DNA from 3 places in the Faecalibacterium sp. Marseille-Q4164 genome. Region 2 is predicted to be linked to each of the others. Evidence: riboswitches for the same ligand, from Rfam matches in the RefSeq annotation. Region 2 holds a riboswitch; each other region holds the start of a gene.
What was found. Region 2 has a riboswitch for cyclic di-GMP ahead of J3352_RS14390 (leucine-rich repeat protein). Riboswitches for the same ligand answer to the same signal wherever they lie in the genome.
Positions count from the first base shown of each region.

Region 1: another riboswitch for cyclic di-GMP. It lies ahead of J3352_RS09365 (CAP domain-containing protein); the one in region 2 lies ahead of J3352_RS14390 (leucine-rich repeat protein).
Region 3: another riboswitch for cyclic di-GMP. It lies ahead of J3352_RS05815 (hypothetical protein); the one in region 2 lies ahead of J3352_RS14390 (leucine-rich repeat protein).

Region 1 is NZ_JAFREJ010000009.1:55,792-65,459, reverse strand. It holds gene glf (UDP-galactopyranose mutase) at 1-763, opposite strand, end outside; gene J3352_RS09385 (DHH family phosphoesterase) at 760-2,769, opposite strand; gene J3352_RS09380 (ribonuclease J) at 2,819-4,621, opposite strand; gene rnhA (ribonuclease HI) at 5,025-5,489, shown strand; gene J3352_RS09370 (hypothetical protein) at 5,486-5,998, shown strand; gene J3352_RS09365 (CAP domain-containing protein) at 6,108-6,977, opposite strand; cyclic di-GMP riboswitch class I at 7,110-7,185, opposite strand; cyclic di-GMP riboswitch class I at 7,311-7,386, opposite strand; gene bilS (flavodoxin family protein BilS) at 7,506-8,009, opposite strand; gene bilR (bilirubin reductase) at 8,037-9,164, opposite strand; gene bilQ (bilirubin utilization transcriptional regulator BilQ) at 9,166-9,591, opposite strand.
Region 2 is NZ_JAFREJ010000005.1:36,620-46,287, reverse strand. It holds gene J3352_RS07205 (5'-methylthioadenosine/adenosylhomocysteine nucleosidase) at 23-706, shown strand; gene J3352_RS07200 (hypothetical protein) at 723-1,163, opposite strand; gene J3352_RS07195 (diguanylate cyclase domain-containing protein) at 1,224-2,018, opposite strand; gene malQ (4-alpha-glucanotransferase) at 2,213-3,754, opposite strand; gene J3352_RS07185 (alanyl-tRNA editing protein) at 3,880-5,064, shown strand; gene trmB (tRNA (guanosine(46)-N7)-methyltransferase TrmB) at 5,221-5,973, shown strand; gene J3352_RS07175 (putative ABC transporter permease) at 5,975-7,024, shown strand; cyclic di-GMP riboswitch class I at 7,266-7,341, shown strand; gene J3352_RS14390 (leucine-rich repeat protein) at 7,540-9,399, shown strand.
Region 3 is NZ_JAFREJ010000003.1:167,350-177,017, forward strand. It holds gene J3352_RS05805 (ATP-binding protein) at 1-1,351, shown strand, start outside; gene J3352_RS05810 (helix-turn-helix domain-containing protein) at 1,408-1,695, opposite strand; gene J3352_RS05815 (hypothetical protein) at 1,793-2,149, opposite strand; cyclic di-GMP riboswitch class I at 2,268-2,342, opposite strand; gene J3352_RS05820 (ChbG/HpnK family deacetylase) at 2,601-3,407, opposite strand; gene J3352_RS05825 (N-acetylglucosamine-6-phosphate deacetylase) at 3,425-4,612, opposite strand; gene J3352_RS05830 (hypothetical protein) at 4,616-5,557, opposite strand; gene J3352_RS05835 (PTS system mannose/fructose/sorbose family transporter subunit IID) at 5,649-6,464, opposite strand; gene J3352_RS05840 (PTS sugar transporter subunit IIC) at 6,464-7,282, opposite strand; gene J3352_RS05845 (PTS sugar transporter subunit IIB) at 7,334-7,825, opposite strand; gene J3352_RS05850 (PTS sugar transporter subunit IIA) at 7,849-8,268, opposite strand; gene J3352_RS05855 (HTH domain-containing protein) at 8,461-9,668, opposite strand, start outside.

The DNA.
Region 1 (9,668 bases), on a different contig from region 2:
TCTCAAAGCGGACGCTGCGGTACTGCAGCGCGCCCAAACGGTAGCCGAAGTAGGCGTCCACCGGGCCGGTATAAACGACCTTGTCGGCCAGTGCGTTCAGGTTCTCCCGGTCGGCCAGATAATCCACATTCAGCCGCACCTCGATGCCCTCCAGCATCTTTTCCACCATGGCGGTATAGCCGCCATCGGGGATGCCCTGATACAGCGCGTTGAAATAGTTGTTATCGTAGGTAAAGCGGACCGGCAGGCGTTTGATGATGAAAGCCGGCAGTTCGGTGCAGGGGCGGCCCCACTGCTTGCCGGTGTAGCCTTTGATGAGCTTTTCGTAAATGTCCGTGCCCACCAGACTGATGGCCTGCTCCTCAAGATTTTTCGGGTCGGTGATGCCCGCTTCCCGCTTCTGCTCCTCGATCTTTGCCTTGGCCTCGGCGGGGGTCACCACACCCCACATCTTATTGAAGGTGTTCATATTGAAGGGCAGATTGTAGATCTCGCCGTGATAATTGGCAACGGGGCTGTTGGTGTAGCGGTTGAACTCCGCGAACTGGTTCACATACTGCCACACTGCCTTGCTGCTGGTGTGGAAGATGTGGGCCCCATAGCGGTGGACCTGTATGCCCTCCACTTCCTCGGTGTAGATATTTCCGGCAATGTGGCCGCGCTTATCAATCACAAGGCATGTTTTGCCCGCCTTTTTTGCTTGCTGGGCAAACACCGCACCGTAAAGGCCTGCGCCTACGATGAGATAATCGTAATGGTTCATCCCTGCTTCTCCTTTTTTCTGGATTCAGGTTCATTTTTGGAGAGCGGCTTCTTCTGGCTCTCACGGTACTGGTCAATGGCGGTCTGGATGCGTGCCCGGGCTGCCTCGGGGGTGATATGCTTGAGCTGGGCCGCCGCCATGGTCTGGTGGCCGCCGCCGCCCAGACTTTCCATGATGACCTGAACATTGACCGCTCCCAGACTGCGGGCGGAAATATTCACGCCGCTCCCCACCTGCACGGCCACAAAGCTGGCCTCCACATTCTGGATGGTCAGCAGGTCGTTGGCAGCCTGCGCAATGGCAACACGGGCCTCGGGGGGCACCTCGCCGCTCACCGAGATGGCGCAGCTGCGGTACATCTGGGCAGCCTCCACAAGGTCTGCCTTGGCGTTGTACTCCACCATGGTCACATCAAAGAGCTGGCGCACCCGCTCCGTCTCCGCACCGTAACGGCGCAGAGCGGCGGCAGCTTCAAACGTGCGCACACCGGTGTGCAGGGTGAAGTCCCGGGTATCCAGCATAATGCCCGAGAGCAGGCCCTCTGCCTCTACCCGGCTGGGCTTGTCGTCCCGGTCGCCCACATACTGCAAAAGCTCCGTGACCAGCTCACTGGCCGAGGAGGAGTAGGGCTCGTGGCAGACAAGGTCTGCATGCTCGATGAAGCCCACGCCCTTGCGGTGGTGGTCGATGACAGCCACCTTGCCGCACCTTTCCAGGATCTCCTTACTTTCCACAAGGCCCAGCTGGTATGTATCCACCACCACGCAGAGCGTTTTCTTGGAGATAATGGGCAAAGCCCCCTTGGGGTCGATAAAATCATCTGCCTGCCCGGCCCGGCACAGGGCATCGATCAGGCTGCCCGCCAGTGTGGCATCCCGTCTGACGGCGATCACCGCCGGGACATCGCAGATCTTGCAGATGCGCAGCACGCCCTCGGCAGCGCCGATGGCATCCAGATCGCTCATCCGGTGGCCCATGATGACCACATGGTCCGCCTCCTTGACGAGCCTGACCAGCTGGTCGGCCACGATGCGGCTGCGCACCTTGCTGCGCTTTTCTACGCCATGGCTCACGCCGCCGTAAAAGGTGAAGCCGTCCGGGGTCATCTCAGCGGCCTGATCGCCGCCGCGGCCCTGCGCCATATCCAGCGCCTGCACGGCCATATCCTGGGCTTCCCGCAGGGTCTTGGCCCCGCGCCCGATGCCAATGGAGATGGACAGGTTCACGCTGGGGTCCAGGGCACGGATCTTATCCAGCACATCGTAGCCGCGCTGGGCATACTGCTCCAGATGGCGCTCTTCCACCACGGCGATATAACGGCCGCTGGCAACGCGGCGCAGAAAGCCTGTGCCCCGGCCGATCATATCCTCCAACACCCGGTTGATGCCCTCCAGCAGGCGGGCGCGCTCACTGTCCAGCATATCGCTGAACACATCGTCGTAGCCGTCCACCAGGAACACCATGTAGCCCGGGCGACTGGCCTTGTACTCCGTTTCGATCCTGCGCAGGGCGGTCTCCTCATTGAACACGAGCAGCGTCATGCTCTCGCTGCCGCCCGGCACGGTACTGCTGTGCACATTCCACACACCGTCGGCCAGATTGAGCTGCTGCCCTTCCGGGGTGCGGGCCTGTGCGGTATCCAGGCCGGGCAGCAGCTTCTGTGCCCTACCTGCAAGCCGGTCCTCGCCGCCCAGCAGCGCCGTGCGGAAGCGGCTGTTATACCACAGCACCGTCTCGCCAGAAAGCAGAGCCGCCGGCTGAGAGAGGGATTCCAGGCTGTATTGGGTCCTGGAATTTTCAAAGCTGCCGCCAGCCACCCACTTGGCGGTCCAGCGCCGCAGCTGATACCGGAAAACGCAGATGCCGATGCCCCACAGCACCACCAGCACTGCCAGCGCAGGCCAGCCTGCAGGCCGCTGCACCAGAAGCGCCAGTGTCAGCAGTGCACACAGCACTGCCAGCGCGGCGATCAGCATTTCCAACGTCCATCTCGGTTTTTGTTTCATGGAATCTTCTGCCTCCTGGTCTGCCTGCCCCGGCGGGGCGGCTTCCGGCTTATACCTCCATCAGAATGGGGAGGATCATCGGGCTGCGCTTGGTGCGGCGGTAGATATAGCTGCTCAGCGCCTCACGCACCCGGGTCTTGACGCTGTTCCAGTCGCGCACATGCTCTTCCACGCAGCGATCCAGCGCGTTTTCCACAATGCTCTGGGCCCCGTCCATCAGGCTCTCGTTCTCGCGCACATAGACAAAGCCGCGGCTCACAAGGTCAGGCCCGGCCAGCACCTTGCCGGTCTTGCTGTCCACGGTAGCCACAATGATGACCAGACCGTCCTCAGAGAGATGCTTGCGGTCACGCAGGACCACATTGCCCACATCGCCCACGCCCAGGCCGTCCACCATCACAGCACCGGCGGTGACAGGCTCGCCCAGCTTGATCTCGTCCCGGCTCAGGATAACGTTGGAGCCGTTCTCGGCAATGAGGATGTTGCTGGTGGGAATGCCCAGAGACGCGGCGGTCAGGGCATGCTTTTTCAGCTGCTTGTACTCGCCGTGCACGGGCAGGAAATACTTGGGTCTGGTCAGGGTGAGCATCAGCTTCTGCTCCTCCTGGCAGGCGTGGCCGGAAACATGGACATCATACATGCTCTCGTAGATGACCTCCGCACCCAGCAGGAGCAGACCGTTGACGATCTTGGTCACGCTCTTCTCGTTGCCGGGAATGGGGTTGGCGGAGATGATGATGAAGTCGCCGGGGCCCACCCGCACCTGGCGGTGGCTGCAGGAGGCCATGCGGGAAAGGGCGCTCAGGGGCTCGCCCTGGCTGCCGGTGGTGATCAGCACCACCTGCTCCGGCGGGTACTGGTTCAGCTCATCCACACTGATAAGGGTGCCCTCGGGGATGTGCATATAGCCCAGCTCCTGCGCCATGGCAGTGTTATTGACCATGCTGCGGCCGCTGAACGCCACCTTGCGGCCATCCTCCACGGCCAGATCAATGATCTGCTGGACGCGGTAGATATTGGACGCAAAGGTCGCAATGATGATGCGCTTGTTCCGGGCACGGGCAAACAGGTTGCGGACACCGGCGGCCACCTTCTGCTCCGTGGCGGTAAAGCCCGGGCGCTCGGCGTTGGTGGAATCGCTCAGCAGAGCCAGAACACCCTTCTGACCATACTCCGAAAGGGTGGTCAGGTCGGTCACGCCGCAGGCCAGCGGGGTGTAATCGATCTTGAAGTCGCCGGTCTGGATGATCGTTCCGGCGGGGCTGTCAATGGCAAAGGCCACGGAATCGGGGATGGAGTGGTTGACATGGATGGGCTCCACGGTAAAGCAGCCCAGCTTGATCTTCTGTTTGGGGGTGATCTCCACGAACTTGGTCTTGCCTGCCAGGCCAAACTCCTCCAGCTTGTTCCGGATGAGGCCGCAGGTCAGCCGGGTGCCGTAGATGGGCAGATCAAACTTCTGCAGCAGGTAGGGAATGCTGCCGATGTGGTCTTCGTGGCCGTGGGTGATGAGCAGTCCCTTGATCTTGTCCTTATTCTGCACCACAAAGGTAAAGTCGGGGATGACCATGTCCACGCCGTACATCTCACTGTCCGGGAATACAAGGCCGCAGTCCACAATGATCATATCCCCGTTGCACTCATACACGGTCATGTTCTTGCCCACTTCGCCCAGACCGCCCAGCGGGTAGATGTGGATGGGCACAGCGGCCTCCTTGGGCTGCTGTGCGCGGCGGGGCCGCCGGTTATAATAAGGGCGGCGGGTGCGGGTACGCTTTTCCCCGCCGGATTCACTGTTTCTGTTCGGATTGTTCTGAGCCTGAGCCGGGTTCTGTTCTTTGACCTGTGCCATGCGGTACCTCCAAAATCAATTACAAAACGCAGGCACACCCCTTTGCGAGCGGCCTGTCTGCTGTGAAGGAGCAGCAAACGCACCGCCGCTCCCATCGAAACCATCGTATAGAATTTTTCGCTTCCATGCCCGTTTTCGGCACTGGGATGGCCGGAACGGAGTAATTTCTGCCCTGTCAGTCCATCTGTTCGATGCGACCGCGGCACTGCCCCGTTCCGGCCGGACACACCGCATCGGTGCGCCCCTATACGCATTTTGTTACAAACAGTATAGTATTTCTTGTCCACTTTGTCAATTCAAAGCTTTGCCGGAAAAGCCGGGGATGATACGTTTTCCTCTTGACAGAACCGGAAAAATAGCTCTAAATAGAGGTATCCAAAAATTCAAGTTCCGGGAGAAACAGATGAAACAAGTCGAAGTTTACACCGATGGCGCGTGCAGCGGCAACCCCGGCCCGGGCGGCTGGGGTGCAGTGCTGCGCTACCGCTTCAACGGCAAGGTCTACGAAAAAGAGCTCAGCGGCGGCGATGCTTCCACCACCAACAACCGGATGGAGCTGACCGCCTTTATCGAGGCCCTGCGCCAGCTCAAGGAGCCCTGTGAGGTGAGGCTGTGCTCTGACAGCCAGTACGTCATCAATGGGCTGGAAAAGGGCTGGGCCAGGGGCTGGAAGCGCCGGGGCTGGAAAAAGTCCGACGGCTCCCCTGCCCTGAACCCCGACCTGTGGGAACAGGCATTGGAGCAGGAAGCCCGGCACAAGATCACCTATGTCTGGGTCAAGGGCCACGCAGGCCACCCGGAAAACGAGCGCTGCGACCAGCTGGCCGTGGCACAAAGTCAGGCACACGGAGGGAGACAGGGACGATGAGCGATACATTTCTGCCCGGCAGCGGGTTCGATACCTATGAGCAGCAGGACAAGGTGCTGGTGGGCCTGTGCGGCGGCACGGGCTGCAAAGCAGCTGTCCGCATTTTACAGCAGCAGGGCTTTGCGGTGATGGGCGCTGTGGTGCGTCTGTGCACCGATGACCCCGTTGTGGATGCCGCCAAGGAAGCCGCCAAGGCTCTGGGCATCGAGTGCATCACCCTGAATGCCAGCGAACTGGCCAGCCAGCTGGCCGAGGAGACCGCTGCCCCGGCCGACCTGCGCTTCCCCGCCCTGCTGGCGGCGGCTGACCGGCTGGGCATCCAGTACATTGCCACCGGCCACCGCGCCCGGGTAGAGACCGGTGCAGACGGCGTGCACGTCCTCTGCCCTGCCGAAATTGCGGACGAGAGTGCCCGGCTTGCCGCCCTGCCGCAGGAGACGCTGGGCCGGCTCATCCTGCCCTTGGGCGATTTCAGCCCCGAGGATGTGGCTGAGATGGCAGCAGAATAAAAAACAAAAGAGATGCACCCTGCCTTCCTGAAACCGGTTCAGGGAGCGGGGTGCATCTCTTTTTGCTTTATTTTATTTCATCGTACAACGCTCAATGGAAGTCATCCGCTTACTTTGCGAAGATCTGGATCCAGTTGTGGCCCCACTGAGAATTGGCATCGTAGTTGTAGCCAAGGCACATATACTTGGCGGCGGGGTCCATGATATTGACACGGTGGCCTTCCGAAGCCATCCAGTCTGCAACGACTTTTTCGGGCGTGGTCTCGCCCCAGGCGGCATTCTCGCCGGTGGCGGTATCAGACACACCGTACTCCTTCAGCACGGTGAAACAGTTGGTGCCATCGGGGCGGGTGTGGGAAGCGACCTTTGCCACTTCCTTTGCGCGCTCATCGGCGGCGGCCTGCAGCTTGGCATCGCCCATAGCCAGAGGTGCCAGATTTTCCTTTGCACGCTCAGCGTTGACCAGCGCCAGCACTTCCTGTGCAAAACCGTTCTCACTGGTGCCGCGGGCGTAGGTGAAGATCATCACCCAGTAATTGCCATACTCGCCGCCCTCGTAGTAGCCAATGCCAACGGAGGTGGCATCCTTGTCCAGCATCCGCTCCTTGAAGAAATCGTAGCGATTCCAGGCGGCGACCACATCCGAAGCATCCTCAGCAGCTGCCCAGTAGTTCTCGCCCACGGAAACATCGTCCACACCGTACTCCGGCAGGATGGTGAACTCGCGGCTGCCATTGGGGCGGTTGTAGGAGTAATTGACGGTAAGTTCTTTTGCACGGGCCTGTGCGGCAGCATTCAGTGCGCTGCTGCCCATGCTCAGAGGAGCCACACCAGCCTGTGCACGCTCTGCGTTGACGAGCTGCAGCAGCTCATCGGCCTTGGAAGCTGCGTGTGCGGGCATTGCCAGAACAAACATCAGGCAGATGAATGCGGCGCAGCAGACCAGATTCTTCAGGACTTTCATCGAAGCGTTACGCATGGTGTTGAACCTCTTTTGTGTTACCCCATGAAAAAAGGTGTCGATTGCTGGTATACTCGGCAATCGACATCTGATGCTTCAGATGAAGGTCACTCAACACCCATTCTCCGCTGTGGAGACCCTCAGGTGATGAGAAGCAACTGGCTGCCATTTTACAGGCCCTATAGCTTTGCGTCACAGCCTTTCGACTGCTTTGCCGAGGATATTCAGTTTTGCGTGCCTTTCTTCTTTTGGGAAGAAATTTGAGAACGAAAAAAGGTGTTGTTCTGCAATACACTCAGCAAAACAACACCTAGAAAATCTAAGCAGGTCGCCCAAAGAAAGATTTCTTTGAGAAGCAGCTGGCTGCCATTTTACAGGCCCTGTAGCTTTGCGTCACAGCCTTTCGACTGTTTTGCCGAGAATATTCAATTCACCTTGAGGAGCCGTTTCCATTTCCTCGACGCTATCCTACCACATCGGACAGAACCTGTCAACTGTTTTGGAGCAGCTTTCTCAAAAAATCTGCTTTTTTGAAGAGTTCTTCCGTTATGCCTGCACCTCTGCCGCCTTTTTGCGCAGCAGGTCGAGGTCTGCGGCATCCGGGTGAGCCAGCGCCTTGTCAAAGTTCTCGATCAGCATCTCGAGGTTGGGTGCATGGTTGGGCTGCTGCAGCATCTTTTCGTACTGCTGGCGCACAATCATGGGCATCTTGCCCTGGCACATATAGGTTCCAATGACCGTGTTGCTCTCATCCAGCGATTTCTGCACCGCTGCCAGGATCTGCTCGAAATATTCCGCACTGCCGCCAAAGCCTGCGGTGCCGAACAAAAAGACCCGCTTCCCCTTCAGGGTCTGCAAAAAGGCGGTGAGGGTGTCATCGGCATGGCCCTTGTCCGTCCAGAAGCCGATGTAAAGGGTCTCAGCCTCCAGTGCCTCCGGGGCCGGTGCTCCGAAGTAGGTGCACTCATTCTGGGGCAAGCTTGCGCGAAGGGTGTCGGCCAGCAGGCGGGTGTTGCCGGTCTTGCTGCTGAAAACGATGGCGTAGCTCATGGTCATTCTCCTTTATTATGTTTGAGATCAGATGCTTCCCTGTTCTTTTGCGTTCAGGGCATCATAGATACAGCGGGTGCCCTGATGGGCGATCAGGCCGCCCAGGCACTTTTTGTTGCAGCGGACACAGCGGTGGATCTTTGCCGCATTGCCGCTCTGCAGTTTGTTGACCCAGTTGGGGTCGGCCAGCAGCTGGCGGCACATTGCTGCGCACTGGATGCGGCCGCTGGCAAGCTGCTGCTCCACAAAATCGGGGTCGTTCAGGCCGCCCACACCGCAGAGCGGCACACTGGTATACCGGCGCACCTCATCGCAGAACTTGAGGAAGCAGCCGGTCTCCTTGAACTCGGGGTGGCTGGCCGGCGGGATGGTGTTTTCCAGCGCAGAGTGGTTGGCCAGTGTCACATGGAAGCTGGTCACGCCTGCCTGCACCAGCAGGGGCACGAACACGGCCAGTTCCTCCTCCACCACACCGGCGTTGCCGTAATGGGGGTTCTCCTGCCGGACAGCCAGCTTGTAGTCAATGGCCATGCCGGGCACAGCGGCGTGCACTGCCTTGACAGCTTCCACGGCAAAGCGGGCGCGGCGCTCGGCACTGCCGCCGTATTCATCGGTGCGGTGGTTGAAGATGGCGGAAGAGAAGCTGCCGCACATCCGGTCGCCGTGCACCTGCACCATGTCAAAGCCCGCCTGCTTTGCCAGCACAGCAGCCTTGCCAAAGCCCGCGATGATCTGATGGATCTTTTTCTGGGACATCTTGGTGATGTAGGGACCCACGGCATCGTTCATCCGCTCCCGCAGCTGGTCGGGGGTGATCTTTTTCATCAGCATCCCCGGGATGCACTTGATGATGGACATCATGTCGGTATCGGTCTGGTGGAGCTGGGCGCAGACCTTACAGCCGTATTTGTGGGCAGTCTCGCAGATCTGCTGATAGAAGGCGAAGCCCTTTTTGTCAAACAGGGACTTCTCGAACCGGCTCTTGGCCACCGGCACGTCGCCGATGATGATCATGGCGCAGCCGCCCTTGGCCAGCCGCTCCATCTCTGCCAGATATTCCTCGTCCGAAAGGCCGAAGGTGGTGGGGGCAAAGATGATGCGGTTCTTCAGCTGCATTCCACCGTAATCAATGGGGCTCAGGATGGTGTCGTACATGTTACACACTCTCTTTCCTCGTCCGTGCTGCCTTTTGCAGCAGGCTCAGGAGCTGGTGCTGTTCCTCTTCGGTCAGCCCGCTCAAATTTTGTGCATCCCAATCGAAAAATACCTGGTGACAGGTCCGGAATGCTCTCTCACCCGCCGGGGTCAGCCCCAAATGATAACTGCGGCCCTGCTTTTCCCGGGTCATAAAGCCATCTTCCACCAGCTTGATCACGCTGCGCTGGCAGTGGCCCCAGTCCAGGTGCAGGTTTTTGGTCATCTCAGCCGGGGTGCAGCCGGGATGTTTGCCCACGTAGATCACAAAATACATCATGCCAAAGCTCAGGCCAAACTCCTGCAGCTGCTGGGTGGTGTAGGCTGCGAACTGCTTGTAAAACTCCATCACGTAGAAGGATATGGTCGATTGGATCACTCTTTGCATCTCCTTTACTTGACAAGGTCTAGTATAATCGCATTACTTGATAAAGTCAAGTACTTTTTTCAAAAAAATTCTCCCTG
Region 2 (9,668 bases):
GCCCAGGAGAAAGGACATCTATATGATTATCGGAATTATGGGCGCAATGCCCGATGAAGTCGATCAGCTGTGTGCAAAACTGGAAAACGTCACCGTGGAGCCCTACGGCGGCGTGGAGTACCACAGGGGCACGCTGGCAGGCAAGCAGGTGGTGGTCTGCTGTGCAGGCATGGGCAAGGCCAATGCCGCCGCCACCACTCAGGTGCTCATCACCCGATATGGTGCCGAGAAGATCATCTTCTCCGGCATTGCAGGCAACATGACCAGCAAGATCGGCATTGGTGATGTGGTCATTGGCAAGACGGTGCTCTACCACGATGCCCAGCTGGACATGATCTGCCAGAACCCGCCCTACCTGAAGGAGTACGCCGGTGACCCGGCCCTCATCGCCGCCGCTGAAAAAGCCTGCGCCGAGGCCGGGGTCAAGGCCCTGACCGGCAAGATCGCCACCGGCGACCTGTTCGTGGGTGACAGCGAGACCAAGGCCGCCATTGAGGCCAAGTGCGCCCCCGACTGCGTTGAGATGGAGGGTGCTGCTGTGAGCCAGATCGCCGCCAAGAACGATGTGCCCTGCGTCATCCTGCGTGCCATGAGCGACAACGCCGACGAGGACGGCCACGAGGTGCTGGTGGTGAAGAAATTCAGCATCGCCGAGTACGTGGCTACCGCCACCCGGATCGTGGCGGCCATGGTGGAAGCACTCTGAGCAGCCGGAGCAGCCTTTACAGAAACTGCTCCAGTTTCAGCCGGTTCTCTTCCTCCAGATCCTGCAGCTTCTGCATCAGGCGCTTGGAGCCGGGGGCCGCATCAGGATAATCTTTCTGGCTCTTGATGCAGTCCATCACGCCCTGACTGCTTCCCTCGCTGAGCATTTCGGCCAGATTGCGGGTGGATCTGTCGGTGAGCGTTTTCATGCCGATGCCCATTTTGGTGTTGAGCTTTGCCATGATGCTCTGACCCTGAGCCGTGCCGCCGCAGGCCTCGATGGCGGTGTGGGCCTCCTGATTCAGTTCCCGGTAGAGGTTCCGCTCCCGCAGAAGCTCGGCCCGGAAGGCAGGGTCCTCGGTCATGGGCACAATCTGTTCCAGCGTGTTCTTGCCCATCTCCGTGTTCTGCACCACCGCTTCCAGCAGATTCAGGTTATCATTTTTCTGATTTTCCATACAAAAATCCCCCTTTGTGGCACTAGCTTGTACCGCAAAGGGGGATTTTATGCATTCGGTTTATTTGCTGCAGATCTGGTCGCCGCCGGCGGTCTGGGCCGCCTTCAGGCGCTGCTCACACAGCTGATACAGTGCGTCCCAGTTTTTGCCCCGCACCTCGCCGGTGCAGGCGCAGCCGATGGACTGGGTAAAGGGCACCCGGCGCATCAGGCCCATCGATGCCACGCACGCGCGGGGCATCTCGGCATAAATGCCGTTCAGCTCCTCGGCCAGCTCTGCGCAGTTCTTATCCGCGCAGCCGATGGCGAACAGCGTGTCCGTCAGGCGGCAGACCACCCGCTCTGCAGGGCGGTCGTAATACTTTTTCCACTGGTTGGCCACAAAACAGACCAGCTGGTTCATCACGGCATCGCCCTGCCGGGTGCGCATCCCGTCCTCATCGTCCAGCGCCACCAGCGCCAGCGAAGCACAGCGGTGAGCATCCGTCCACTCATCCAGCCGGGTGCAGAACTCCGTTTCAAAATAGCGGCGGTTAAACACGCCGGTCAGGAAATCGTGATTCATATCGTCCCGGCAGAGCTCCCGCTCCCGCGCGGTCATCCGATCCTCCGGCAGGTCGCTGCCCGCCAGCGGAGCCGTCATCTGCAGCTGCCAGAGCTTGCCGTCCGCCTCGATCAGGCGGCGCAGCACGCAGTCCACCTGCCCATTGCGCAGGACATAATCCACCTGCAGGCCATCGTCCTGCCAGGTGTCCGCGGCCTCCTCATCGGCTTCCGTCAGGGTCACGTCCTCAAAGGCGGTCTGTGCGTTTTCTGCAAAGGTGCGCAGATCCTGTTCCGTCCATTCTTTTTTCATGCGTTTTTCCCCATTATCCGGTGCCGGACTCTCTCCCTCCCGGCACAGCTTTGCCACACGGCCGCTGAAAGCGCAGCCCCATTACCGGAATTATACCATCTTGTGCCAGGCGTTTCCAGCAAAACGCACAAACTTTAACGTAATTTTTTACATTTTCGTCAAACTGCTAAACACACTCCGGGTTTCCGGCCCGGTTATGTACGGCAGTACACGGCGCACTCCGCCAGAATGCGCTTTGCCAGCGCGGCAGTGTCGAACCCATCGGCGGCGCGCCAGCTCCAGTTTCCTCCCAGCTTGCCGGGGCTGTTCAGGTGGGCTTCCTCGCCCAGGCCCAGCCAGTCGGCCATGGGGATGATGGCACGGTCGGCCACAGAGCCCAGCGCAGCCCGGAGCAGCGCGGTGCGGGCCGCCTCTGTTTTGACAGCGGCCACCTCCTTTGCGGTGGGCTGACAGCCGGTCAGATGCAGGTAGGCGGCGGCCACAGCCTTCTCCTTGGCCGATGCGCTCTCGTCCCACCAGGCGGTCAGCGTCGTGTTGTCGTGTGTACCGGGGTAGACCACGCTGTTCTTGACGTGGTTGTGGGGCAGGTACTCGCTGTCCCCGCCGCCGAACGCGAACTGCAGCACCTTCATGCCCGGGAAAGTGCTGTCTGCCAGCAGCTCCCGCACACTGGGGAAGAGCTCACCCAGATCCTCGGCGATGATGGGCAGCTTGCCCAGCGCACCTTCCAGCGCGTTGAACAGCTCCATCCGGGGGCCGGTCTCCCACTTGCCGGTCTTGGCGGTAGTGCTGTCTGCCGGGATGGCCCAGTAGGTATCAAAACCGCGGAAGTGGTCGATGCGGAGCAGGTCATAGATGCCCAGCGCATGGCGGACACGCTGGATCCACCAGGCATAGCCGGTCTGCTTATGGTAGGGCCAGTTGTACAGCGGGTTGCCCCAGAGCTGGCCGTCTGCCGAGAAGTAATCCGGCGGGCAGCCTGCCACCCGGGCAAAGCCGCCGTCTGCATCCAGCTCAAACAGCGGGCCGCCCATCCAGGCATCCACGGAATCTGCCGAGACATAGATGGGGATATCGCCCAGGATCTGCACGTTGTTGGCGTTGGCGTAGGCTTTCAGCTTCTTCCACTGGATGCTGAACTCGTACTGCAGAAACTTCCAGAAGCCGATCTCTTCCTCGTTCTCTGCCTTAAAAGCTTCCAGCGCCTGCGGCTCCCGCTTGCGGTACTCCCGGGGCCACTGGGTCCAGCTCTTCATGCCGTTGGCGGTCTTGAGGGCCATGTAGAGGGCATAATCCTCCAGCCAGCCCTCGTTTTCCAGCGTGAAGGCATAGTACGCATCCGGATAGTAATGGGCACAGCCGTGCTGGCCTGCACACTGCCTGCGCCAGGCGGCATAGGCGGCACGCAGGATCTTGTAGCGGCTGGTGTACAGGGTGCCGTAATCCACGTTCAGCGGGTCCTTGCCCCAAGGCTCGGCCTTGAGCTGGGCGGCTGTCAGCAGCCCCTCGGCTTTCAGAGCATCCAGATCAATGAAATAAGGGTTGCCCGCAAAGGCAGAGCAGCTCTGGTAGGGGCTGTCCCCATAGCCCGTGGGGCTCAGGGGCAGGATCTGCCAGATCTTCTGGCCTGCCGCCGCAAGGAAATCCACAAATTTTTCTGCCTTTTTGCCAAAGCAGCCGATCCCGTAGGGGCCGGGCAGGCTGGACACCGGCATCAGAATACCACTTTCACGCATTGTAAATCCTTCCTCGTCTCAAACTTTTTTGCTGGGGCTTGTCTGTTTTCTATCATAACATAACCGCAGACTATTTTCCACAGGCAAAAAACGTGGTATACTTGTTTTTATATTAGGAGGTGCTTATGCAGCCAACCGAAAAATACTATGAACACGATGCCTACCGCCGGGAGGCGGTGGGGCATATTCTAGCCGCAGAGCCGGACAGCCGGACCGGCGGCGGGCGCATCGCGCTGGACGGCACGGTGTTTTACCCCGAGGGCGGCGGCCAGCCTGCCGACCGGGGCACCCTGACCCTTGCCGACGGCACGGTGCTGACCGTCACCGATGTCCACGAGCAGGCGGGTGTCATCTGGCACATGGTCACTTCCCTGCCCGCCGGGGCGGTGCCCGGGGCCGAAGCCGCACAGGCCATCGACTGGGCATGGCGTTTTGACAAGATGCAGCAGCACACCGGCGAGCACATCCTCTCCGGCATCCTGCACAGCATGTTCGGGGCCGAGAACGTGGGCTTCCACATCGGCTCCGATGCCGTGCGGATGGACACGAACATCCCCATCTCCGCCGAGGGGCTGAAAGCAGCCGAGACTGCCGCCAACCGCATCATCTGGGAGAATGTGCCGGTGAACATCACCTACCCCACCCGGGAGGAGCTGGCCGCCCTGACCTACCGCTCCAAAAAGGAGATCGAGGGGCAGGTGCGGATCGTGACCATCCCCGGGGCGGATGTCTGTGCCTGCTGCGGCACCCACACCGCCTTTACCGGCGCGGTGGGCCAGATCAAGATCCTGGCCGCCGAAAACTATAAGGGCGGCGTGCGCCTGAGCGTCGTCTGCGGCGGGCGCGCGCTGGAAGCCGCGCAGGCCATGCGGGCACGGCAGGCAGAGATCGGTGCCCTGCTCAGCGCCAAGGCCAGCGAGACGGCCAACGCCGTGCACCGGGTGTATGACGAGTACACCGCCCTGAAATTCACCCACTTCGGGCTGTGCAGCCAGCTCTTTGACGCGCTGGCCGCGCAGGTAACACCCGGTGCGGATGCCATCCGCATCGTGCCGGGGCTGGACCCGGACGGCCTGCACCGGCTGGCTGTCCGCCTGACCGAAGCCACCACCGGCCTGTGCGCGGCCCTGACCCCCAACGAAAAGGGCACCGGCTACTGCCTTGCCCAGGCGGGCGGCGATGTCCGTGCCCTGACCAAAACCCTGAACGCCGCCCTCAATGGCCGCGGCGGCGGCAAACCCGGCATCTGTCAGGGAAGCTGCGCCGCTGCACCGGAACAAGTGGAAGAATTTTTGAGAAAGACGAAATAACTCCTTCCGTCATCGCTGCGCGATGCCACCTCCCTCAATGAGGGAGGCTTTGGCTGTACGGAAAGCTTTCCCTCTTCGCCGGTGGCTCCCTCGCTGAGGGAGCTGCCGCCGAAGGCGGCTGAAGGAGTCACACAACATCAAGGAGAATTACAAACTATGAGAATGCGTTTCAAACCCTACGCCCACGATGAGCTGATGGCCGCCGATTTCCACGTCCACGAGCCCCTGATCTGGGGCGGCAAGTGGCACGCACAGTATGCCCGCCCGGAGCAGCCCTTTGTGCTGGAACTGGGCTGCGGCAAGGGCGGCTTCCTCTCCCAGCTGGCCTGCGCCCACCCGGAAAACAACTATCTGGGCATCGACATCACCGACAAGGTGCTGATCCTTGCCAAGCGCAAGATCGAGGCCGCTTACACCGAGGCAGGCCGCCCCATCGATAACGTGAAGATCATGAGCACCGACATCGAGCGCATCAAAGGCGTGCTCACCGCCCAGGATACCGTCAGCCGCATCTATATCAACTTCTGCAACCCGTGGAGCAAGAACGCTTCCTCCAACAAGCACCGGCTCACCTATCCCCGCCAGCTCATCCAGTACCGCGAATTCCTGAAGGACGGCGGCGAGATCTACTTCAAGACCGATGACGACGACCTGTTCCGCGACAGCCTGGAGTACTTCCCCGCTTCCGGCTACGAGATCACCTGGAAGACCTTTGACCTGCACGAAAACGAGCCGGAGTGGAACATCCGCACCGAGCACGAGGGGATGTTCACCGAGATGGGCATCAAGATCAAGGCCCTGATCGCCAAAAAGCTGCCCGGCGATGCCGCCGTGACCTGGATCGAGCCCAAGGTCCTGAAAAAGAGGAAGGCTGCGGAGGAAGCCGCTGCCGCCGCAAAGGAGGAGTAAGATGTCCTTTTTTGTCAACACCATGGTCTGCGGCTTTTCGCTGTATCAGATCCTGGCGTTTTTCCTGATCTACTCCTGCCTGGGCTGGTGTTTGGAGGTCATCTATGCCGCCGTTTCCACCGGCCAGCTGGTGAACCGCGGCTTTCTGAACGGCCCGGTCTGCCCCATCTACGGCTTTGGCATGATCATCGTGCTGTTCACCCTTTCGCCGCTGGCAGACAACCTGCTGCTGCTCTATATCGGCGGCGTGATCCTGCCCAGCGTGCTGGAGCTGGTGGGCGGCTGGGCGCTCTACAAGCTCTACCACACCCGGTGGTGGGATTACAGCGACTTCCCCTTCAACATCGGCGGATATATCTGCCTGGAGTTCTCCCTTTTGTGGGGCGTGGGCACCGTTGTGGTGATGAAGGCCGTTCACCCCGTGATCGCGGGCTTTGTGGCGATGGTCCCCCAGATGGTGGGCTTTGTCCTCATGTGCATCCTGTACGCCTGCTACGCCGCCGACGTGGTGGTGACCGCCTTTGCGGCCTCTGACCTGGCCCGTGAGCTGGATGCCCTGGAAAAGGTGGCCGACAGTATGCACGCCGTGTCCGATGCCATGACCGAGCTGCTGGGCACCACCGCCATGGATGTGGACCAGAAGATGGACGAGAGCCGCCTGCAGCTCAAGCTGGCGGCTGCCGAGGCCCGGGACAATGCCGCCAAACTGAGCCCCCGGGATGCCGCTGCCGCCCTGCGCGCCAAGGCCGACGAGGCCATGGAGGCTGCCCGCAAGTCCTCCCAGGAGGCCCGGCTCAATGCCTCTGAGGCCGCCACTGCCGTCAAGCTGGCTGCCAAGGGCACCGCAGAGCGCACGGCAGAGCTGCTCCGTCTGGAACAGCTGGCCGAAGAGCTGCAGGCCCGCAGCGAGGAGATGCGCGCCCGCACCCGGAGCTCCAAGTACTTTGGCAAGGGCCGTATGCTCCGCGCTTACCCCAAGCTGCGCCACGGCGAAAAGCACCGCTCTCTGGACGAGCTGCGGGAGCGCCTGAAGTACGAGCGCAGGCACTGACCCTGCCCGCTGCAGCAACCCCAAATGCCCCTGACCGGCTTCTTTCGGTCAGGGGCATTTTTCTTGCACTGCATTCTCCATAAAGTCAGGCAGATCTTGTTCTGCTGCACGATTTTGTTTTCTTTATGTTTTTCACATTGTACACTTCTTTTGTATACTTCTCCAAACTTTCTTTCGTCATATTGACAAAAAAAAAAGAAAAGCGTATCTTGTTCTGTGCAAAATGCCATTTCCGCTAAAACTGAAGAATCGGCAAACCAGTCGAAAGGCTGCGACGCAAAGCTACAGGGCCTGTAACATGGCAGCCAGCTGCACGTTATTCTCTCCGGGTAAGGTAATACGAAACCTTGCACCTCCTTGTGAAGATGCGTCGGCTTCCCTTCAGGAGAGCGAGCGCACAGCGGGCCTACAAGGGTTCAGAGCGTCGTACCAGCCGTTTGGCCGGTGCGGCGCTCTTTTGTTTTGGCTGAAATAAAGAGAGTTTTGGGAAAATCATTGAAAAGGAGTAAAGAATTATGAGACCTAAGCGTTTGATCAGCTTATTGGTTGCGGTCTGCATGATGATCACCATGCTGCCCCTGTCGGCAGTCACGGCATTTGCGGCAGATATTCCCGCTCGTGGAGAAGATGAATTTGATTATCAAGGTTTGCGATATAAGAAACTGAGCAGTTCCACTGTCTCCGTTGTGGGGCCTGTGGAAGTACAGACGGAGAGAGTAATTCCTGAAACAGTTGTAAATAATGGTACAACATATACCGTTACAGAAATCGGTGACCGTGCATTTGATTGCCGACTGGTAGACAGCACTCCCTATAAAGATTATGTTGGAAAGCCAAATTTTGTTAGTATAAAAATACCAAAAACTATAACAAGAATTGGGGCATACGCATTTCGCCAGTGTGGTGACTTGCACACTAACTCCGGTCTTGTTAATGTTATTTTTGATAGTGAAAGTCAGTTGAAATTGATTGACCATGACGCATTCGCAAATTGCTGTGCAATTAGAGAATTTGAACTTCCCCGTGAGGTAGAAACTATTGGCGAAAACGCATTCTATGATGATTGGTGTATTAAAAAATTCACTTTTCAAGAAGGCTCAAGACTAAAAAGTATTGGTGGGAACGCATTCCATTGCAATTCTAGTTTACAGAGCCTCACCCTTCCTTCAAGCGTAACTAATATTGACCATCATGCATTTTATCAATGCAGTAGCCTTGATGAATTTGTCATTCCTGATGGCGTTGAAAGTATTGAGCGAGCAATGTTTGCTGAATGTTCAAAATTAAAAACAGTTACTGTTCCAAATAGTGTGAAAAAAGTTGTTCAAAAGGCATTTTTGAAATGTTCTTCCTTAGAAAATGTCGTTTATAAAGGTACTGCTGACCAATGGGATAATTTAATTAACAGTTCGAACTTTGAACAAACGGATAATGGAAATTTCAAAAATCCTACTGTGCTGAAATATCTTTGCACCGTCACTTTTGAAATGAACGGCCACGGCACCGCACCCGTAGCTCAGACTATTTACACTGGCGACAAGCTTGCAAAAGTTGCAGAACCCACCGCCGCCGGGTATACGTTTGGCGGCTGGTACACCGACAAAGAACTGACCAAAGCATTTGATGTTGAAAACGATACCGTTTCCGGCGATACCACCCTGTACGCCAAGTGGGAAGCCATCCCCGACCATGAATTGACTGTGAAAGTCGGCACCTTTACCTACGATGACAACGCCGCCAGCGACAAGGGCAATGTTTACGAGGGTGCTCTTGTTACCGTGACCTTCGACGAAAACAACCAGCTGTGGAAGGACAGCGGCCTGAGCTTTGACCACTGGGATATCCAGTCCAAAGCAAAACTGCTGGACGAAAACGGCGAGGAAATCGTCAACCCCGGCAAGACCTTTACCTTTGTGATGCCCAAAGAGGGCGTGACCATTGAAGCCATGCCCAAGGATGCCACCATTGAAGATGATGGGCCCAATGTGCTGGGCACTGCCGCGATCATTGGTACTGCCGCTGTGGGTACCGCAGTGCTGGGCTATCAGGCCTATTCTCTGGGCGCTGAATTTGCAGGCAAGCTGATGGCTCTGCCCTACTTCCCCAGCAACCGCAGCGCCCTTGCCATGATGCTGTGGGAGGATGCAGGCAAACCCATGCCCGAATCCGAACTGCTCTACCCCGATGTCGGGCAGGAAGAGCAGGATATGGACCTGCAGCACGCCGCCCGCTGGGCCATGGAAAACGAGCTTATCCCTGACCTGAACGATGAGGGCACGGCTCCGGAAGAGATGAAATTCTTCCCGGCCAATCCAGTAAGCAAGCTTGATGTGCTGAATGCATGGCAGAAGGCACAGGAGCTCAAGAACAACTAACGCCATCCCCGAATATTCCCAAATATACGTAGAAGCGCCTCATCCCTCACCGGATGGGGCGCTTCTGCGTTGTAATGTGTCGAATTTTCTGTTATACTGTACCTGTCGGCCTTCCGACCTCGATCTATAAGAGGAAGGGGGTGATTCCTATGGATATTTTATTCTCTTTCATCCTGTCCGTCGCAGCGGGTGTGGTCAGCTACTACATCTGCAAGTGGCTTGAGGAACAGTTCAAGGCCGGTAAGCACTAACCCTTAGCAAGCAGGAAG
Region 3 (9,668 bases), on a different contig from region 2:
ACGATATGAGAATGGAAAGTTTGAATGCGTTGTCATTTACGGCAGACGCCGTGTTGGAAAAACTGCGCTGATCAATGAATTCTGCAAGGATAAACCGACCATTTTCTTCTCTGCCTTGAATACGACCGGAAAAGAAAATCTGGAAGCCTTGTCCAAGGCAATCATGAGTTTTGAACGACCCAATGCAGAATCATCTCCGGAATTTACAACCTACGATGCAGCATTGGACGAACTGACAGCTCTCTCCAAGGAGCAGCGGATCGTATTTGTAATTGATGAGTATCCTTATCTTGCAAAGGCTAAACCCGCTATTTCCGCAATGCTTCAGCACATCATCGACCATAAATGGACAGAGTCCCAAATGTACCTGATCCTGTGTGGCTCGTCCATGAGTTTTATGGAAAGTCAGGTTTTGGGCAAAGAAAGCCCTCTGTATGGGCGCAGAACAGCGCAATTCAAGATCATGCCGCTGGATTATAGGGAAACTGCGGTATTCCATCCGAATCTGTCTGAGGAAGATAACGCCCTGATTTATGGCATCACAGGCGGCGTTCCGCATTATATCAACAAATTGGATGTTCGGGACAGCGTAGATGAAGCACTGATGGAAAACTTGTTTGACCGTTCCAGCTACCTCTATGAGGAACCGGCCAACCTGTTAAAGCAGGAGCTGCGTGAGCCTGCAATTTATAATGCAATCATCAAGGCAATTGCAGAGGGGGCTTCTCGCCTGAACGACATCACCACAAAAGTTGGTGAAGAAAACTCTGTGGTGGCGAAGTACCTCAAAACGTTGATAGACCTTGGAATCGTCAAAAAAGAAACGCCGATCACAGAGAAACCGGGCAAAAAAACGATCTATCTTCTGGCGGACAATTTTTTTCGTTTTTGGTACCGTTTTGTGCCGGTCAATGCAAGTGCCATTGATTCGGGGCGGATCGCAAAGACCTACCCCCATGCGGTGAAGCAGTATTTTCCAGACTATATGGGCCTGATTTTTGAGAAGATGTGTCAAGACTATTTGCTCTATTATGCGAATGATCTTCCTATCGAGTTGAGTGAGATCGGGCAGTGGTGGGGAACCGACCCTCAAAAAAAGAAGCAGATCCAGATCGACATTGTCGGAACGCCGGTTGAGGGTAATGACTATATCATTGGCTCCTGCAAATACCGCAATGAAAAAATCGGTTTGGACGAACTGGAACTGATTCGGGAATATGCAGCAGTCTTTGGGAAAGGAACAAACTACCACTACTACATTTTCTCGAAAGGCGGATTTACGGACGGTCTGCTTCAGGCACAGGAACGCGGAGAAGTACAGCTGCTTACCCTTGCCGATATTTTTGAATAACACAAGAAACGCTCTTGCCGGTGTAAAACTGGCAGGAGCGTTTCTTGTTGAAGTGATTATAAAAGACCTTTGATTTTTTCAAGATGATCTATAGCGGCTTGCAGTTCATTTTGAAACTGATTCCTAGAAGGATCTCGACCCAAAAGAAGATAATCCATACTGACATGGAAGTATTCTGCAATATCGATCAGGATTTTTACAGAGCCATTGGAGCTTCCCCTTTCAAGATCGCCCAGGTGGTGATGGGAAACACCAAGTTTTTCAGCAAGTTTTTCCTGCGATAACTTCGCATTTGTACGCAAAGTAAAAATACGGTTACCAATAGCATTCGGATCAAAACTCATGTGTGACCTCCAAATTTTCGATAAAGCGTGAGAAGTCGAAAACTCGGAGTTGCTACGGATATCTAGCCGCTTGGGGCATCCACGAAAAATGGACAAATCATAACCCCGCGTTTTCACGCGGGGTTATGATTGTATAATTCTTAGCCGTTCCGTCATCTTCAACTGTTCCATCATCTGTGATTGCATTGTAATCCGCCATTGCACCTGAACCTTCGATGCTCAGTGTATATGTAGGATTCTCCGCAGCCGTATTGTTTTGTTCCACTTCCCAAGAAACACTTTCCGTCTGATCTTCTGCACCGCAAGGGCCGCTTGTTGCTGCATTTTGTGCCAGCACAGCCAAGGCAGACGTATTCCCCACCGTTTCCGCAAACGCCGTGACCGCCGAAGCAGGCACCATGGAGACGGCCATACAGCCCGCCACCAGCAAACTTACTACACGTTTTGGTTTCATAAACTTTTTCCTCCCTTATGAAGTATCCCAAACGCTTTTCCCTGCACCCGCCGCAAATGTAAAAAGGAGCCGCACCTGCCCCGAAAGGCTGGTGTGACGCTGTGGTGTACTTATGGGGAAGTGCAGCTGGCTGCCCGGTCTGGGCCCTTTAGCTTTGCGTCGCAGCCTTCCAGCTGGTTTGCCGATTCTTCTGTTTTGTGGGGGTGCTCTTTTGCATTTTATTATACCCCCCTTATATAAAAATCAAGGGGTTTTCCATGAGTTTGTCATTTGTAACAAATGCAGTCTATTTTTTAGTGCGATTTGACGGGGGGTGGGGGTGACCCTCTCAGTTAAAGACTTTGGCTGAGAGGGTTAGGCCATTACTAAGAAAACGCCGCCGCACAGGTCGCAATTCTGTGCAGCGGCGTTCCTATGGAGGATGATAAAGTATCACTTGGAAATGGCGCAGTTATTCGTACAGGGCATCAAAGTTGGTCAGTTCCACCTCATGCTCATCCAGCCAGCGACGAACCTGCGGGTCACACAGGGTCGCCAGATCACGGCAGCGGGGCAGGGTCAGGGAAGTATTGTCCAGAAGGTACTGATCCAGATAACCCGGATGGAAATGTAGGATATTGTACTCGTAGGGAGAGCTCAGGATGCCGAAGCGGTCTTCCAGCCAGTCCTCCGGGCGGCTGCCCCGGTTCAGAATCTCCATTGCGTTGCTGTTGCCCAAACTGAACAGCTCGCAGGCCGGTTTCATCGGCAGTTCTTCGGCCAGCGTATCGCCCATGTTATGGATGCCCAGCTTCTTTCCGATATCCCGGAACGCCTGCTCCATGGGCCTTGTCATGGCGCTGTGGCCCTCAAAATGCCGGGGATAATGTCCCACAAGTTCTTTGTGCCGGTCCAGCTGGGCCATGGTCTCGGTATACAGGTCCTCATAGCTGGGGTAAACTTCGCCCTTGCATTTGGCATCATTGGGATTCTCGCTCTTCCACAGATAGCTGCGGTAGAACATTCCCTCTTCGTTTACCAGCGTGGGCACCTTTTCCGGGGCGCTGACGGGGCGGTACTGCACAAAATTGGTGTGCTGGACCAGCGGCACCTCCGGGCACTCGCTCTGCCAGAGTTTCACCGCATGGGGGACGGCGGCCATGTTGCTCATCAGCGAGAGGGTGCAGACCACGCCCTCCTTATAGGCTTTGATGACACCATAGTTGTATGCCTCACTGAAGCCGAAATCATCGGCTACTACGATCAACTTCTTGCTCATAGCTGTTTCCTTTGTCCTTATCGGTTCAGATAATCCGCATTGAAGATCTTGCCCTCGGTGCTGCGGTCATAGACCTTCCGGCCCTCGGCGTAGGTGACCTGTGCCTGATAATCGTCGCTGATGACCACCAGATCTGCGTCCTTGCCCACTTCAATGGTACCCTTGCGGTCGGCAAAACCATACTTGATGCAGGGATTGAGGCAGGCCATCTTCAGGCAGGTCTCCAGCGGGATGCCAACATTGTTCACCAGATTTCTGATGTCGAACAGCACCGGCTGGCTGGAACCGCACAGGCGGCCGGTATCGGTCAGAACAAAGCCCTCCGGGGTCACATTCAGGGCCATCCCCTCAAAGATGCCCTCATACTTGCCCACCGGTGCACCGGACAGAGCCGTACAGTCACTGACCATCATGAATTTGTCGGTGCTCTTGACCTTGAAGTAGATGCCCAGCATCTCATCGCAGATGTGCAGGCCGTCGCAGATCACCTCACAGGTAACGTTTTCATTGGTCAGGGCTGCTCCCAGACCGCCGATGTCCCGGTGATGCATATCGGTCATGACGTTGCCGGTATGGGTCGCCACACTGATGCCCTTGGCATAGGCGGCCATGGCCTGCTTATAGTTGTTGTCACTGTGGGCGGCTGCCACTGTGATGCCCTGCGAGAGGAAATACTCGATGATGGGGTCCATCCCGGGGATCTCCGGTGCCAGTGCCACAAGACGCAGCCACCCGCCGCCGGCTTCCACCATGGCATGTGCCGTCTCCATACTTACCTCCGGCCAGCCGGTACGGATGCCTTTTTCACCGGTGCGGTTCAGCCAGGGGCCTTCGCTGTGGATACCCAGAATGGTTGCACCGTCCTGATCACCCTCTTTTGCCACCTCTGCCACCGCACGGATGGAATCCGGGTCGCACACCGTCGGGAAGATGTTCACGGTGCCCTGACTTGTCAGCCCCTTCAGATAACCTTTCACGGATGCGATCTGCTTTTCATGGGGGGCATTCTTATTCATGATATCATAACCGCAGGTGCCGTGGTTATGAGTATCAAAAATGCCGGGGATGATCCGCTGGTCGCCGTATTCAATGGCTTCGGGGTCGGTCGTATTTTCTGCAAAGGCAGTGATCTTGCCGCCTTCCACAGTCAGCACACCTGCCTTGGGGCCTTTCGGCGTATAAATGCGGTTGGAATGCAGTTTCATAATTCAGTTCTCCTTCTTATTTGCTTCCTGTTTTGCAAAATCGGCCAACGCCCGTTCCATCCGCTCCATCCGGGGCAGATCCAGTACATGGTCCTGTGCACAGCAGGTATTCTCCACAACAAATTCGCCTTTTTCCACTCGTCCACAGCTGAGCATCATCCCTCTGGGAAAGAGCGCCAGCAGATTCCGCTGCCGCTGTTCCTCCGGGTAGTTCCGGTCATAGACCTTATCCTCCGGCAGCAAACTGCACAGCTGTTCCGCCGCCTCTTTCCGGTACTCGCCGTGCGCCAGCGCCACTGCCGGGCCGCTGGTCAAATTGTCCAGCAGCAGAACAGTTGCCGCAGTTGGCATCTCCTGCGCCAGAAGCCGGAAGCCGTCATAGTTATCCACTGCATGGTCACAGAAGGCAAAAGCGATGTTCTCCTCACCGCTCAGGTCCTCCGCCAGCTTTACGGCAGTGGCGACCGCACCGGAACAGCGGCTGAAGTTGCAGGGGCTTGCATGGGGCAGCAGCAGCCAGACACCTACCCCCGCCAGCAGCAGTGCCGCCAGCGTCCGGGGCAGCATGGCACCGGTTCCCCGTCCGGACCAGAACATCAGGCAGGCCGCTCCGAAACAGAGCAGTTCCAGCACGCATTGCAGTGCAAGGTCTCTCCCCCGCTGCTGAACATTTTTGTCCGGATGGAACGGATAGTATTTCTGGGGCCGCAGCGCCTTTGCCGGCGTATCAAAGGGGACCGCAATGACGACCTTTGCATTTGCCAGATCCCCGGCAATCAGGTTTTCGATCTTGGAAAACCGTCCTTCCCTCTGTTGAACCCGCACCGGCCAGCCCAGCGGCGGTAGGCTCTCGTTGAGCTGCTGGGCAAAAAGATATTTCTGCTTTGCAGTGCGCCGTTTGCCCAGGGTGACACCATACAACATCATCAGGTCTTGCAATGTCATATCCGTTCTCCTTCTACAAAAAAGTCCGGCAGGAAGCGTTTTACTCCTGCCGGACTGCGGACCCCTTGCAGGATCAGGCGATCTGATTTTTTTAGAAGATTCCAAGGAATGCGCCCAGCAGACCAAAGATCAGCAGACCGATGATCAGCTGTGTGGGGCGGTTGCCCTTCTTGATTCGCCACATCATGAACAGCACCAGAGCCAAGCTCAGAATGCCCGGATAGATGGCATTAAACAGCTCGGAGACCACGATGGAGGTCTCGCCGATGTTCAGCGTCCAGTTCAGGGGGAAGCCCACGGTGGTTGCCGTCATGGCACCGACCATCATCAGGCCGAGGATGGATGCACAGCGGGTCGCAACGCTCATCAGGCCGCTGTTAAAGACGGTGTCGATGAAGCTGGTGCCCAGTGTATAGCCCAGTTTCAGCAGGAACCATTTGAGCAGGGACTGCGAAATACCGTACAGCAGGATGAAGATGAAGGTGCCGAGGATGTTGCCCTGCGAGCACAGACCGATTGCGATACCGGCACCGATGACACGCAGGCAGTTGAAGAAGATGGAGTCGAACATACCGGCGGTGGGGCCCATCAGAGAGGCCTTGATGGCATCAATGGTCTCGCCGGGAACTTTACCGTCGTGGCAATCCTTCTCCAATGCGTAGCACAGACCTGCGATAAAGTTGAATGCGACTGCGTGGGTATTGAAGAAGGACTGATGGCGGGCATAAGCGGCCTTCTTGCCTTCGATATCGTCGCCATAAATACTCTCCACGGCGGGGGCCATGGTCATGGTGAAACCATTGGCTTCCATCTTGGTCATGTTGAAGTTCGCAAAGACCAGATGGCTGTTCCAGAACATCTTTTTGAGGATCTTATTTTCCTCTGCGCTGACAACTTTCTTTTCCATCAGAAGAAATCCTCCTCACTGTTGGCAGGGGTAGCAGCACCCGCAGCGGGGGCAGCGGCCACAGCGTTCTTTGCATCAATGATGCGCTTGTCAATGAAGAACAGGGTCAGGGCGATGGCAGCGCCGATCACAGCGATGCCAAGGCTGCTCAGGCCCAGGCTCTTGGCGCAGATAAAGCCGACAAAGAAGAACACGGCGATATCGGTGGACCAGATCATGGACAGCAGGATGCCGAAACCGACGGCGGTCATCATGGTACCGGCAGCGGCCAGACCTGTCATGACCCATGCGGGGCAGGCAGCCAGACCAGCCTGCAGACCCTCGATGCCAAAGGCAACGCCCAAGAAGATGATTGCCGCACCGGGCAGGCAGGCGATGAAGTTGACGACCATGGAAATGGCACGGAACTTGTTGGGCTTGCACTCAGAAGCCAGTCTCTCCCAGTAGGGAGCCAGGCCGGCCCACAGAGGCATCAGCATGGTATTGATGGTGGTCATCACGGTACCGATGGTCAGGGACAGAGCCAGACCGGTTTCCATGGCACCGTCGCCGCCCACCACAATGGCATACGCCACAGCGATGATGGAGCCGGACAGGCAGTCGGACGGGATCGAGCCGCCCACAGCGGAGATGCCCATGAAGATTGCTTCCAGCGAAGCACCCATGATGATGCCGGTCTGGAAGTCGCCCAGAAGCAGGCCGACCAGCGGTGCCACCACGATGGGGCGGTTCAGGCACTGCCAGGACAGGGTGTACGGGTCAAGCCAGTTGATGACCGCATACACGACTGCACAGATGATTGCAGCGGTAATTGACATAGCGATTTTTCCTCCTTGTACTTTTTTTTATTTTCAGGCAGAGCACCACGCTCAGCCCAGTACCTTGGAAAGTTCCTGCGGAACATCATCGGGGATGGTCTGCACATTGCAGGGGATCCCGGTTGCCATGACCTGCCGCAGAACCTCGACTTCGTCCTCGTAGGCATACAGATTCTTGGTATAGGTCTTGCGGGCTTCCGTTCCGTGCTTGGGAGCAACGCGGCCATAATTGCCCACATTGATCTGCGGGATATCCTTGACTTCCTTGGCCACACGCAGCAGATTTTCCGGCGTGCTGACGATCAGCAGAATCTTCAGACCGGCTGCACGGGGATCGTTGCAGAGCGAGACTGCCTTATCCACCGTCACGATCGCCGTCTTGCAGGTGGCCGGTGCAGCCATCATCAGGGATTTCTGCATGATATCGCTGGCAGCTGCCGTATCATCTGCCACCACGATGCGGTCAACGCCCAGCGTGCGGCTCCACTTGGTGGCGACCTGGCCATGGATCATGCGCTCATCCAAACGTACCCATTTGATCATAAGTTTTCCATCCTTTCTTTTTATCAGAAGAAGTCGTCGCTGCCTGTCGGTGCCGTGTCCGCAGGAACTTCCGGTTCCACACGGCGCAGATACTCGCGGCTTTCTTCAATGATCTCATCCAGCCGTTCGTCGCTGAGGGTATCCTCGCTCAGAACATTCATCATGAAGCTCATGTTCACACCGCTCACCAGCCGGGTGTTTGGGTGGTCCAGATAGGTGAACATGGCCTGATTCACGCTGCCGCCGTAAAGGTCGCTGCACAGCAGCACTTCGTCCTCCGGACCGACAGTCTCATAGAATGCATCCAGATGATCCTGCACGCAGCTCTCATCCAGATAGGCATCAAATACGGTCAAATTCTCGCACTCTCCCATCAGGATCTTCAGCGAGCTTTGCATTCCGCTGGCCATTGAGCCATGGGACGAGAGAAAGATTTTCAGCATAACAGGCATCCTCTTTTCGACTACAAGCTAATTATTTTCCTTCGATGTTCACATTTTATCTCTATTTTGCACAGAGTTCAACGCTTTTTGATTTATAGAATAAGTTCAAGTCGCTTTGATTTCATTTTATAAGTTCAAAATGGCGCACAGTTGAACACCCTGCTCAAAACTGTGCGCCATGATTTGGTGATTTTACATAGTCTGCAACGAGCGCCGAAGCCATTCCGCCGCCATCCGGGGCGGGTCTTCCGCAAAGGCTTCCAGTTCTTCCGGGTACCGCACAAAAGAGTACAGCAGTGTATTCAGCGCTTTCATCTTCTGCCAGTCGTGAAGTCCGCCGCCGACATACAGCAGTGCCCGGATCTTCCGTTCTCCCCAGAGTGCTCGTTTTTCCAGCGGGTAGAATTCCAGTCGGATCTCTTCCCCTTCTGCGCCCTGTTCCTCCTGAAAGACGACCACGACCTCGCCGCACTGGTACGTCCAGCATTTTTCCCGTGTGATCCACCGGTTCAGAAGTGTCTGCCGTTCGGCTTCGTCCCTGCCATGTACCCCCGCCAGATACTGGAAGAACTGCTCCGGCGTGTAATACTGGAAGTTTCGGATTACACGATAATTCTCCGGCGGCGGAAGCTGCTGCCGATACTGGTATGCTTCCACCAGCAGGGTGTTGTAAACACGGTCAAAGTCCCGTTCGTTCCGGATCAGCAGCAACAGTTCCACCGGGTAATCATACCGGTAGCCGGGCTTTATTCCCTCTTCCTGTTCTGCGCCGTTTCCCAGCAGCACTCCGTCGCATTCTGCCGGGTCGATGCGGCGCAGCTCGTACAGGTTCATCGGCGTAATCTCTTCGACCAGTTCGGGGTAACGCTCTTTCAGGCCCTCTGTCTGGATCCGGGCATACTCGGTTCCCAGAAAATGGGTGGAGCACAGACGGAGCGGCCGGATGGGATACCGGATCTCGTGCAGCAGGCTGAAGAAATAGCAGCTCAGCATTGCCAGCAGAAACCGGTTTGCCCGGAACGGATAAACCGTCTGGATAAATTCAATCACCCGGCGGCTCAGTTCCGCACAGAGCGGGCAATCCAGAAATTGCAGTTCATAAACATAGTCATACTGCATTGTGCCGTCCGTTCCATAGAAATGTTGTGCGATCAGATTGAATAGGATCTGCTGCAGCAGATCCCTTGCCATTGGCAAGGGCGCAAAATCCAGTCCAGTCTCCTGCTTCAGGTAGACCAGCACCCGGTCTCGCAAGCGTCCCGCCTGCCCTGCAAAGCCGGGATGCAGGCTGAACGGGTCCCGCTTCAGGTTCACATCCAGCATACTGAACAGCAGAATGCCCAGAAACGCCACCTCATCCCGGGGCATGGCATAGCCCCCGTATTGTTCCTCCAGTGTGT